DNA from 4 places in the Bacillus sp. 9.4 genome. Region 1 is predicted to be linked to each of the others. Evidence: predicted binding sites of a transcription regulator. Region 1 holds the regulator's gene; each other region holds the start of a gene.
The links. Region 1 encodes Rex, which represses fermentation and respiration genes when NADH is low (regulators of the CRP and FNR family bind a similar motif). Its sites were predicted from a motif close to TTGTGAAATATTTCACAA; they were not measured.
Positions count from the first base shown of each region.

Region 2: the regulator Rex is predicted to act here: its motif matches at 1,810-1,827, upstream of ACZ07B_RS10045 (helical membrane plugin domain-containing protein).
Region 3: the regulator Rex is predicted to act here: its motif matches at 1,192-1,209, upstream of ACZ07B_RS16025 (formate/nitrite transporter family protein).
Region 4: the regulator Rex is predicted to act here: its motif matches at 1,728-1,745, upstream of ACZ07B_RS15655 (YwiC-like family protein).

Region 1 covers NZ_JBVFMU010000012.1:5,302-8,421, forward strand. The annotation lists gene ACZ07B_RS22100 (ABC-F family ATP-binding cassette domain-containing protein) at 1-749, opposite strand, end outside; gene moaC (cyclic pyranopterin monophosphate synthase MoaC) at 875-1,387, shown strand; gene ACZ07B_RS22110 (redox-sensing transcriptional repressor Rex) at 1,384-2,031, shown strand; gene tatAY (sec-independent protein translocase protein TatAY) at 2,053-2,226, shown strand; gene tatC (twin-arginine translocase subunit TatC) at 2,233-2,997, shown strand.
Region 2 covers NZ_JBVFMU010000002.1:680,339-683,458, forward strand. The annotation lists gene ACZ07B_RS10040 (NAD(P)/FAD-dependent oxidoreductase) at 75-1,253, opposite strand; gene ACZ07B_RS10045 (helical membrane plugin domain-containing protein) at 1,293-1,715, opposite strand; gene ACZ07B_RS10050 (cupin domain-containing protein) at 2,104-2,601, opposite strand; partial or broken gene ACZ07B_RS10055 (multidrug resistance efflux transporter family protein) at 2,881-3,120, shown strand, end outside.
Region 3 covers NZ_JBVFMU010000004.1:46,043-49,162, forward strand. The annotation lists gene scrA (PTS system sucrose transporter subunit IIBC) at 1-955, opposite strand, end outside; gene ACZ07B_RS16025 (formate/nitrite transporter family protein) at 1,257-2,027, shown strand; gene sacT (sac operon transcriptional antiterminator SacT) at 2,066-2,896, opposite strand; gene ACZ07B_RS16035 (hypothetical protein) at 2,936-3,120, opposite strand, start outside.
Region 4 covers NZ_JBVFMU010000003.1:717,021-720,140, forward strand. The annotation lists gene ACZ07B_RS15645 (nitrate reductase subunit alpha) at 1-976, opposite strand, end outside; gene arfM (Crp/Fnr family transcriptional regulator ArfM) at 1,195-1,671, opposite strand; gene ACZ07B_RS15655 (YwiC-like family protein) at 1,815-2,534, shown strand; gene fnr (fumarate/nitrate reduction transcriptional regulator Fnr) at 2,565-3,120, opposite strand, start outside.

The sequences.
Region 1 (3,120 bases):
TGGTCGAGATAAGCGCTGTAGTTGCCGTGATACTTTTTGCTTTCTGCTCTTGATACCTCGTACACCTGGTTTACTACTTTGTCCAAAAAGTAGCGGTCATGCGAAACGATGAGGATGGCGCCTGAATAGCCTTGTAAATAATGCTCAAGCCAGGTAAGCGTATCAATATCCAGATGGTTTGTCGGCTCATCGAGAATGAGCAAATCAGGCTGTGTTAACAGAAGCTTACCTAAAGCCAGTCTTGTTTTCTGGCCTCCGCTGAGGCTTTGAACCTGTGTAGAATCGTCAAAATGGCTGAAGCCGAGACCATGCAGCACAGATCTTACATCCGCTTCATATTGATAGCCGCCTTTATCTTTGAATTCCTGCTGAAGGCGGTCGTAGGTTTTCATGATGCTTTCTAATTCACCCGGGTCAGCTGCCGCCATTTTTTCTTCCATAGCCCGCATTTCCTTTTCCATTGCTTTTAAGTGGTCAAAAACAGTCAGCAGCTCTTCTTTTATGGTAAGCTTAGAATCCAAGCCAGTATGCTGGGCGAGATATCCCATTGTAATATCTTTCGGTTTAATAATTTCGCCCTTTTCATACGAAAGCTGGCCTGCGATAATTTTAAGGAGCGTGGATTTTCCGGCGCCATTTCTTCCTACAATGGCGATGCGATCACGATTTCTGACTTCCAGCTTTATATTGTTTAAAATAGTATCAGCACCAAATGATTTGGACAGCTGATTAACTTGTAAGATCATCATATTATTTCACCTCTGCTATAATAAGTTAAGTGTAGCTTATGAACCAGAAGTCAGCAAACAATACATTGGCCATATAAGACATAGAGAAGAAAATAGTGTATGATCTGTTTAAGGAGCGTTTTAATATGAATGGATTTTCTCATTTTAATGAACAGGGCAGAGCCCAGATGGTGGATATTAGCGAAAAATCTTCGACTGTCCGTACTGCGGCGGCTGTTTCAAGCGTACACATGAAGAATGAAGTGTACGAGAAAATACAAAGTCACGATATCGGCAAAGGAGATGTACTGGCTGTCGCACAGGTGGCAGGCATTATGGCCGCAAAGCAAACGTCGAATATCATTCCGATGTGCCATCCGCTTTCATTGAGCGGGGTAGATATATCGTTTGACTGGAAAATAAAAGAAGCAGAAGTTATACTTCATATAAAAGCACAGGTCAAAACGAAAGGGAGTACAGGTGTGGAAATGGAAGCGCTCACTTCTGCATCGGTGTGCGCTCTTACCGTTTACGATATGTGCAAGGCCCTTGATAAGGGAATGGTCATCGGCCCTACTTTCTTGCTGGAGAAGACAGGCGGGAAAAACGGTGACTTTAAAAGAGAACTATCCGAGTATAATTTGGAGGACCAAAAATGAATAAGGATCAATCAAAAATTCCGCAGGCGACGGCGAAACGGCTGCCGCTTTACTATCGCTTTTTAAAGAATCTGCATGCGTCAGGAAAACAGCGTGTATCATCCGCTGAACTCAGTGATGCCGTAAAGGTTGATTCTGCCACGATTCGGAGGGATTTTTCCTATTTTGGAGCTCTTGGCAAAAAAGGATACGGATATAATGTGGATTATTTGCTGTCTTTTTTCCGAAAAACGCTTGATCAGGATGAAATGACAGACGTCATCTTGATTGGTGTCGGGAACTTGGGAACGGCATTTCTTCACTATAATTTCACAAAAAATAATAACACAAAAATTTCTATGGCTTTTGATATAAATGAGAGTAAAATAGGAACTGAGGTAGGCGGCGTGCCCGTCTATAACCTTGATGACCTTGAACAACACGTAAAAGATGAATCAGTTGCCATTCTTACAGTGCCTGCAGTTGCCGCTCAATCCATTACAGACAGATTGGTCGCATTAGGAATCAAGGGAATCCTTAATTTTACGCCGGCCCGTTTGAATGTGCCGGAACACATTCGAATTCATCATATAGATTTAGCAGTTGAGCTTCAGTCACTGGTTTATTTTTTGAAGCATTATTCAGTTTTAGAGGAAATCGAATAGAGGGAAAGGAGGAGCCCAAATATGCCGATCGGTCCTGGAAGCCTTGCTGTTATCGCAATCGTTGCTCTGATTATCTTCGGTCCCAAAAAGCTGCCTGAATTGGGGAAAGCAGCGGGAGACACACTTCGTGAATTCAAAAACGCTACTAAAGGATTAACGAGTGATGAAGAGGAAAAAAAGAAAGAAGATCAGTAAGTTAGGATGACACGAATGAAAGTGAATCAAATGTCGCTGCTGGAGCATATTGCTGAGCTTCGAAAACGGTTGCTGATTGTAGCGCTGGCGTTTGTCGTTTTCTTTATTGCTGGATTTTTTTTAGCAAAGCCGATTATTGTGTATCTGCAAGAAACAGATGAAGCGAAGCAGCTTACGCTTAACGCGTTTAACCTGACAGACCCGCTTTATGTGTTTATGCAATTTGCGTTTATCATTGGCATAGTCTTGACCTCGCCGGTTATTCTTTATCAGCTTTGGGCTTTTGTGAGCCCGGGCCTCTATGAGAAAGAGCGCAAAGTAACGCTCAGCTACATTCCGATCTCTATTTTGCTGTTTTTAGCGGGCTTATCTTTTTCATATTATATTTTATTTCCTTTTGTTGTTGATTTTATGAAGCGGATTTCTCAGGACTTGAATGTCAATCAGGTGATCGGAATTAATGAATATTTTCATTTTCTTCTGCAGCTGACGATTCCGTTTGGACTGCTGTTCCAAATGCCGGTCATCCTCATGTTTTTGACCAGGCTCGGAATTGTGACACCGATGTTCTTGGCGAAAATCAGAAAGTATGCGTATTTTACGCTGCTGGTGATCGCAGCCCTGATTACACCGCCTGAGCTTCTGTCCCATATGATGGTCACAGTCCCGCTTTTGATTTTATATGAAATCAGTATCCTTATATCGAAGGCCGCTTATCGGAAAGCACAGAAAAGCAGTTCAGCCGATCAGGACGTGTCTTCCGGACAATAATAAAAAATCCATTTCTCATGAGAGAAATGGATTCAGCGTGTTGACAAACCCCCGCATTTGTTGTCAAGCCTGTGCGTTGGTGCTCACGAATGAAAACATTCGCTCCGCTCCAATGCTCGCCTT
Region 2 (3,120 bases), on a different contig from region 1:
TAAACAAAAAAAAGACATTGCCAGAAAGCACCCGGAAAGGAACGCTTTTGGCAATGTCAAATTCATAAAAAGGATTAGTAAGCCAGGCTGAAAAGTCCTTTAATGTGTGTTAAGTAGCGTACGTTACTTGCTTCTTTCATCAAGGAAGCAGGAAGACCTTTAAGCGGTGTAGAATTTGCACCAATGATGGCAACCGCGTCTTTGCGTCCAAGGCTTGCAAGTGTACCAGAGTTTACTGGCTTGAATGTTTCAAGCGTTTTGCCTTCCAGGTAAGCGAATAGGTTGTAACCGATCAGCTCACCCATTTGCCATGCGATTTGTGCAGTTGGCGGGTATGGACGGCCGTCTGCACCGAAGTAAACTGCGCTGTCTCCAGCAACGAATACATCTTCATGAGATGTAGATTGCAGGAAGTCATTTACAGTCGCGCGTCCGCGGTTCACTTCTAGACCTGATTCACCGACTAATGGGTTACCTTGTACGCCGCCAGTCCAAACAAATGTGTTGGCAACAACTTTAGATCCGTCTTTCAGATCAATTACGTTTCCTTCTACATTTGTAACAGGAAGACCTGTTAAGAACTCAACGCCGCGTTTTTCAAGGCTTGCAGTCGCACGCTCGATAAGATCATCCGGAAGAACAGGAAGGATTTTCGGACCTGCTTCAACAAGTTTCAATTTGATTTCTTTATGGTCTACGCCGTATTTTTTCGCAAGGTTCGGCATGATGTCAGCAAGCTCACCAACAAGCTCAACACCTGTTAAGCCGCCGCCGCCGATAAGGATTGTTGCATCTGCTTCGTTTTTCGTTTTAGAGTACTCGCGCACACGATCTTCAACATGTTGAAAGACTTTGTTCGCATCAGCAGCAGATTTCAATACCATGCTGTTTTCTTCAAGACCTGGGATGCCGAAGTAAGCCGTTACAGAACCAAGACCTACAACAAGCGCATCGTAAGTTAATGTAGAACCGTCAGCAAGCGCAACTTCTTTTTTATCAACAGAGAAAGAGCTTACTTCCGCAATTTTAAGATCAATGTCTTTGCCTTTGAAAAGTTTTTCTAATGGCATTGCAACCGCTTTTTCAGACACGTTGCCTGCAGCAAGGCGGTGTAATTCCGTAATGATTTGGTGAGTAGGGTATTTGTTTACCACTGTCACGCGTGCTTGTTCTTTTGTGTAATGTTTGCGAACTGTTAGAGCAGAAAGAACTCCGCCATAACCAGCGCCTAGAATGACAATATGTTTTGACATCGTATATCCTCCGTCCTTTATATCAATTTGAATCTGAGATTATTTTTGGTTTTCGCGTTCGTTCATGACTTCAAGGTAGCTGTTAGCAAAACGGAACAGCTTTTGAGCTTGAGGATCTTTCAGCATGCGAAGAAGGCCGAAAAGTCCAATTGTTTCGTTGCTTGCTTCCGCGCGGTCTTTTGCTTCGATCGCAGTCGCAGCTACTTCTTTCGCTGTTTCTTTTACAGGCTCGAGAATTTCAGTGATCGCACCGACTGTGTCGCTCTTTAACACTTCGTCAGTCGCTACAGACTGAGCGAAATCATAAGACTTCGTTAAAATATTCACTAACTCAGTCAGCTTCGGAAGCTGGTCAACTAAAACAGTCAATGATTCTTGAACTTCTGGCTTTAATAGCTGATCAATAAGATCTTGCTGGCTTTGGCTGACAGACGCATTTGTTTGATCGATTGTTTCTGGCATATCCAATTCTCCTTTACTATAAGCAGTTTGCTGATTTTTTTGGAAAGGGTAGTGCCTCTCCCTGTCTCACGCTTTTAAGGCATAAGAATAAGGATTGTGAATTCGTGCACAATCATTTACAAAAATAAATGTTTACTACCCAGTTTTTCATCTTGCCATATTCAGTATTATTTTTATCTAAAAATAAACAATTGAATAAGTCAAAATCCTTTACTCTCTCTGAAAATAGCAAACACAAAAAACTCCAATTCGATTACCTTCTATATGATAACACTTTTTGAACAAAATTTGAACGTGAATTGCTTCGATTATGAAATTAATTTATATGGAGCTCATGTCATAACGTTTCTGCGGCACTAGTTATTGACAATCCAGCAATTTCTCCCCTTCACTTTACCCATATTTCCAATAGAGGATCTCTTTTTCCTGTGATCGGATCATTCGCCGGCAACGCCGCCTGCTTAATCTGTTTGACCGCTTCCTCCCGCTCATTCGGCTTCCCCGTCTTCATATCATACTGAACGCCTCCGGGATAGGCGCCAAGGACAGTAAAATCGGGGCTTGAGCTGAGCTTTTTATGTCCGACTCCGGCTGGAATCACGACTGCGTCGCCTGATTTGAAAGGGATGGCAGCCCCTTTTTCTCCCCCAAACTGAATCACAGCTTCTCCCCTAAGGGCAATCAGGACTTCATGCGTATTGCTGTGATAATGATGGTATGGAAAAACACTCCCTGACCAGCTGTTTGACCAGCCATGCCGGGTGACGATCCGCTCTGCCAGTCCGGTGTCCTTAAGCGCGTTTTGATACACCACGAGCGGAAAATCAGGGTGATTCGGAATCCTGCCGTCATCCGAAAATAAGTATGTCTGTGTCTCTCTTTCCATCAATTTCACCTCCCTTTTTTGTCTTCCACACATTGCGGTTCGCAAAACATGATGTTTTTCTCATGATTCCATTGATCTGCATGATACCGAATAGTATAAAAAAATAATGCCAGAATGAGGGATATCATGAAAGCTATCGTTATTGGAATATTGGCTTCACTCTTTTTCGCCGTTACCTTTATATTAAACAGAGCGATGGAGTTATCCGGAGGCAGCTAGCTTTGGAGCTCTTCGCTGCGCTTTATTTTTATGGTGCCGTTTTTATGTTTGATTGTCATCATGAGAGGGACATTCACGCCTCTCTTACTAGAGATGAGGAAAAAGCCGTTTTATTGGATCAAATGGAGCTTCGTCGGCTTCGTGCTTTTTTACGCGCCGATTACATTTGCGGCTGCATACGGTCCGGGGTGGCTCATAGCCGGAACCTGGCAAATTACAATTGTAGCCGGGGTGCTCTTATCTCCTTTGTTTTATGTCAAACAAGATATGCCGGGCGGTCCGCAGCTCGTTCGGCAAAAG
Region 3 (3,120 bases), on a different contig from region 1:
CCGCCTCAATCGCATGGAAGCTGTGATGAACACCTGTCAGCACGATGAGTGAATACGTGCCCCCGAAAATCAAACCTGCGACAAAACCGGCATGGTCATACACATAAGTTAAAGCAACCGTAATCCCGGAGCCAAGCGCTCTTCCCAGAGGGCCAATCGCGATAAAAGCAACAAACCCGGTGACAATTACAGTAACAAAAGGTGTAACAAGCAAATCTACCGCATGCGGAACCACTTTTCTCGTCCATTTCTCTACCTTGCTCATCACATACACCGCAAGCAGGACAGGTATGACAGTTCCCTGGTAGCCGAGAAGCGCGATATCAAATCCGAAAAGATGCATATAATCAGGTGTCGCTTCCGCCAATCCCCATGGATTCAAAAGGTTTGGATGAATCATGATTCCCCCAATGACCGCTCCCAAGTACGGGTTGCTGCCAAATTCTTTTGAAGCGCTTACTCCGATTAGAATCGGCAAGAAAATGAATGCTGCACTTGAAAACATATCAAGCAGCTGAAAAACTGCAGAATCCTTGCTCATCCAATGAAACGCATTGATCATACCCAGCAATCCCATTAATAGGCCGCTGGCTACAATAGCCGGGATGATTGGAACAAAAATATTAGAAAGCGTTTTCGCAAATCTCGCAGCGGGATTCAGCTTTTCTTTTGCCGCATCCTGATGATTTACGTGTTCTTCACGCTCGATATCTGCTTCTTTAGAAAAGGCATCGAATACTTTATTCACAAGGCCTGTTCCGAAAATGATCTGGTACTGGCCAGAGCTGCTGAAAGCCCCTTTGACGCCATCAAGCTCTTCTACTTGTGCTTGATCTATCTTTGATTCATCTTTCATCACTAAACGCAGTCTTGTTGCACAATGAGCCGCGCTGATAATATTTTCTTTCCCTCCGAGAAGCTCAATGAGGCGTTTGGCAGTCTCTTTGTAATCCATCTATTTCTCCCCCTTTTATTTAAACAAAAAAGACCTAAAATTCGCCAACGAATAAAGGATACAGCGATCCTTTTTCATTTACGCAAATTTTAGGTCTTGCCTGCTTTACCAGTCACAATCCCGCTTATTCAGATTAAGAATACGCTTTCATCATAAATCATGACAGCGTTTTCGTCAACTATTTTTTTAGTTAAATAGTTTGATAAAACATGTAGACAAAAATTCGTAAAAATTAATTGTGAAATACTTCACAATATCGTGCTATACTATGCTCAATCATGAAAGAAAGCAGGAAAAGACAATGGAAACTCAAGCATTGCAAAAGGTTGAACAGTATGCTTTGAAAAAACAAAACATATTCGCTTCAAGCAAAATCCGTTATGTGCTTCGGTCCATTTTGGCCAGTATGTTTATTGGTTTTGGTATTACAGCCGCAAGCAAAACAGGCAGCTATTTCTTTATGGCTGATTCTCCATTTGCCTTTCCGGCAGCCGCTGTCACTTTCGGGGCCGCTATTCTGCTGATTGCTTACGGAGGCGGAGATTTATTTACCGGCAACACCTTTTATTTCACCTATACCGCGCTCCGGAAAAAACTCAGCTGGCGCGACACCCTGTACTTGTGGATGTCAAGCTATGCCGGCAATTTAATCGGCGCCATTCTGTTTGCCATCCTGATCAGCGCGACGGGACTTTTTGAGGAGCCTTCTGTTCATTCCTTTTTGATTCATTTGGCAGAGCACAAAATGGAACCCCCGGCTTCCGAATTGTTTTTCAGAGGAATGCTGTGCAATTGGCTTGTGTGCCTCGCCTTTTTCATTCCAATGTCTCTCAAAGGGGAAGGAGCAAAGCTTTTTACCATGATGCTATTCGTTTTCTGCTTCTTTATTTCCGGCTTTGAACACAGCATTGCCAATATGTGCACATTCGCCATCTCGCTTTTGATCGAGCACCCTGATACAGTGACACTGATGGGAGCAGTCAGAAACTTAATTCCCGTTACGCTCGGCAATCTGACCGCGGGAATAGTTATGATGGGCTGGATGTACTACACACTGAATCCTGATCAATAAAAAAACTTCCAGAGATCACTCCCTGCAAGTCAAAGCGGTTATTCCGAGAGATCTTGAAGACGCTGGACATGCAGCGTGATATAGCCGGCCTCGGATTCCGGCAAATGTAATTGATATTCATTTTTCAAAAACTCCGCCAGCTCCAGCGCACATTGATAGGCGAATGAATACTTTTTTTGGATGAAATAAAGCATCTCCTCGTCCATACGATGGAGCGCTTCATTTGATTCCAACCGGCTGACCGCGTATCGCAAATGCGTGACAAGGCGTTGATAGGAAATGCTGTTTTCATCCACCTTTCGATTAAAGTATTGTTCTATTTTCTCTATCATTTCTTTGATCATGGTCGTATGCTTCAGCGCCGAATACATGCTCTCCGCATCCATCTTCGCCGTATGGATGTGAAGGGCAATATAACCCGCTTCATCTTCAGGCAGAGACACGCCCAATGTCTCTTTTACATGTCCGATCGCCCACAGGCCGATCTCGTATTCTTTTTTATAGAGCGCCTTTATCTCATGCAGCAATTTATTCTGCACAAGCAGCCCATTTTGAATCCTTTCGATCGCAAAGGACAAATGGTCGGAAAGCGCGATATGAATGTGATCGCTCAGCGGCGCCGCGAGCTCTCCTTCCGCATAGCTGATGATATCCTCAGCTATTTCTATATGCTCCTCCGGCAGTGTTTGAAGGATTTGTTTGAACTTTTCATTCTCGTCGCGCACGACAAAGATTTTTTCCACTTTATTCATAGGGATGAGATCATTTTTCTTTTTTTGAAAAGCGATTCCCGGTCCCATCACGATTTTTTCCTGATCATCCTCTTTTATTAAAGCCGCATTGTTGTTTAATACTTTATAGATTTTCAAGAGGTTATCTCTCCCGCCAATTTGCTTTTGACTGGGATTTTACCTCCTTTTGACCGCCATGTAAAGATGCGGGCCCGCTCTCTCCTGCTTTGGCGATTCCTTGAAAGCTTGCAAACATCTTCTTTTATAAAGCGCGGCGGCTTTCGCTTTCTGCTTTTCTTCCTCATTCACAGCCATCCGCCATTCATAAAACGAAACGAGTCCTGCGGCCTGCACCGCCGCCT
Region 4 (3,120 bases), on a different contig from region 1:
GGTTCACGTAAAATTCCTGCAGAATAACGTGACCCATCGCCATCGCAAGCGCCCCGTCAGTCCCTTGGCGAATACTCAGCCAGTCATCCGCGAACTTTGAGGATTCCGCAAAATCTGGACTGATCGAAATGACCTTAGCGCCTTTATAGCGGGCCTCCGCCAAAAAATGCGCGTCAGGCGTTCTCGTTAACGGAACGTTGGAGCCCCATGTGATAATATAGCCGGAATTGTACCAATCACTGCTTTCCGGAACGTCCGTCTGGTCACCCCAAATTTGCGGGGATGCTGGAGGAAGATCCGCATACCAGTCATAAAAACTGAGCATAGGGCCTCCGATTAACGACATAAACCGGGAGCCTGATGCGTGGCTGATCATGGACATGGCCGGAATCGGAGAAAAACCGACGTTTCGGTCAGGCCCGTATTTCATCACTGTATACAGCAGAGAGGCTGAAATCAGCTTCAGCACCTCCGGCCATTCAGCGCGCACAAAACCGCCTTTCCCTCTCGCCTGTTTATAGGACTTCGCTTTTTCAGGGTTTTCGACGATCGATTTCCAGGCTTCCAATGGATTTTGATGCGTCTGCAATGCCTCCCGCCACAAATTGATCAGCACACCGCGCACGTATGGATATTTCACACGGAGCGGGCTGTAGATATACCATGAAAAACTGGCCCCCCGCGGGCAGCCTCTCGGTTCAAAATCAGGCATATCCGGGCCTGTTGATGGATAATTCAAATTTTGCCCTTCCCACGTGACAATTCCGTTTTTCACATAAATATTCCAGCTGCAAGACCCTGTACAGTTGACGCCGTGGGTGGAGCGAACGACTTTGTCGTACTGCCATCTGTTTCTGTATACATTCTCCCAATCGCGATCCTCGCGGGTAGTTTGGCTATGTTTATTTGAATGGTGTTCGATAGGAGAGAAATAATTCAATCTCCTAAACAACGGACTCATTTTCTTTTTCTTCATGAGAGTTCACTCCTTCCGAGTCAGGTGATGCTAAGTTCACTATAAACAGAGACAGCGCGTTTCCTTGTGAACTATGTCACACACTCTGCTTTTTTCACAAAATGTTCACACAAAGGAGAAGGAAGGATTTTCACAAGATGTGAGGAAGGCTGCGTTCAGGCAGGACGCTTGGGTCATTAGCCGCCTTTCATTCAAAGATCAAAAAAAACCGGCTCTATTTAAGAACCGGGCTCGGCGTTTTCATCCTGTGATGTATGCAGATACCGCAAAAATAATTGATAGGAACAAAAAACATTTTGCTGAAGCATAACCAAAAAGTTCATTTGCAGCTGCGGATGATAAGACATCATTTTCTTAAATATGTAATATGGGATGTTGAGAATCAGAATGTCTGAAGTGGCATTGACTGAGATAAAGGGCGATAAATAAAGCCCGCCTTTTTCATCAATCGGAAACACATCGCCTTTTTCCCACAGCGCAACGGTTTTCGACCCTTCAGGGAGCCTTGTGTCCATAAAACGGACACTGCCTTTTAATACAATATAAACAGATTGAGAATGAAGAAAAGATGGAGACTGATCACATGAACCGCGGATAAACGTGCCGTTTTTCAGCAAGGTTTCGACAATGGATAGAGGCACTTCATTAAACATAGGAAGTTGTTTCAGAAATAATAAATAGTCACACTGATTCATAGGAAAACCTCCTGTGCTAAGGATAGCTTTAGTGTAGCTCGACTGAGCCTGTACAGCAGTGATGTATTTCACAGCCTGTATGATGAATGTCACTTATCAGGAGGGTGAATGCATTTATAATGAAAGAAAAAAGGAGGATTTCGATGAAGGCGCTGATTCCGAAGCAGCACGGGGCGTGGGCGATGCTGCTGATCCCATTTTTACTCGGCATGGTCAAGGGAGGCCCCGTTATTTGGCATATTCCGCTCTTCCTTGGTTGGCTTTTCCTATACTTAGCGGTTTATCCCGTTACGCTTGCCTTAAAAAAGAAACAAAGCAAACCATATCAAAAGTGGATGTGTTATTACGGTTTTCCCGCCTGCTGCTTTTTGATGATCTCGGTCTTTCATAAGCCGCCTCTCATCTGGGTGGGCGTTTCTTTACTGCCGCTGTTTCTCATACATATGTATTTTGCCCGCAGAAAAAACGAACGAGCCTTATTGAATGATGTTGCAGGTGTCTTGTTCTTTTGTTCGGGCGGGTTTGCGAGCTGCTGGCTGGGGATGGGAACCCTTGACGGCTGGGCTTGGTTTATTTTCTTGCAGTCTGCTTTATTTTTTATCGGGAGTTCCTTTTATGTGAAATCGGTGATCCGCGAGAGAAAAAACAGGGCATTTGCATACTGGTCATGGGGATATCACCTGCTGCTCCCCTTTTTATCCGCTCTTTTCGGAGCAGGATGGGCGTTTCTCGCTTTTATCCCGAGCAGCTTGCGGGCATGGTTTTTTCATGGAAGGGATTGGCCCGTAAAAACGATTGGCATTCTGGAAATCGTGAATGCCTGCTTCTTTCTTGCCGTCATGTGCCTGTTTATCACAAGGTAAAAAAACAAGGACACCACTGTCCTTGTTTTTTCAGTCAATATTGCAAATCTCCAGCGGGCAATTTTCACACTCAATCTCACATCGTAAATAGTCCCGCTTGTGCAAAATAATTTTTCCGGATTCGTCTATCGAAATAACCCCTTTTTTGCGGAGATCTCCCAGCATACGGTTGATGCTTTCCCGTGCAGCCGCGCAAAACTTTGCCAAATCCTGATTTGTCAGGACAATGTTAATCAGAATGCCGTCGCTTCGCTCCACTCCGTAGCTGTTTGATAAACGGATAAGAGTGGAATAGAGCGCCCCCTTTTTGCCATGAAGAAGCAGATCCCTGATTTTGGACTGAATCTTCCGGAGGTGCGTGCTCATCCATTTCATGAACTCAAATGTCAAAGCGCCATTTTGGATTAATTCTTTTTCCAGCTTATTTTTATTAATGACGAGCACCTCGCCATCCTCTAGCACTTTTGCACTGAGCATATACCTCGGTTCTTCAGTGAAAAGTGTTAATTCTCCGACGATATCATGCTTTTGGCAGATTCTAAGCGTCAGGTCTTTTCCGTCAGATGTCAGCTTGCCGATTTCAATG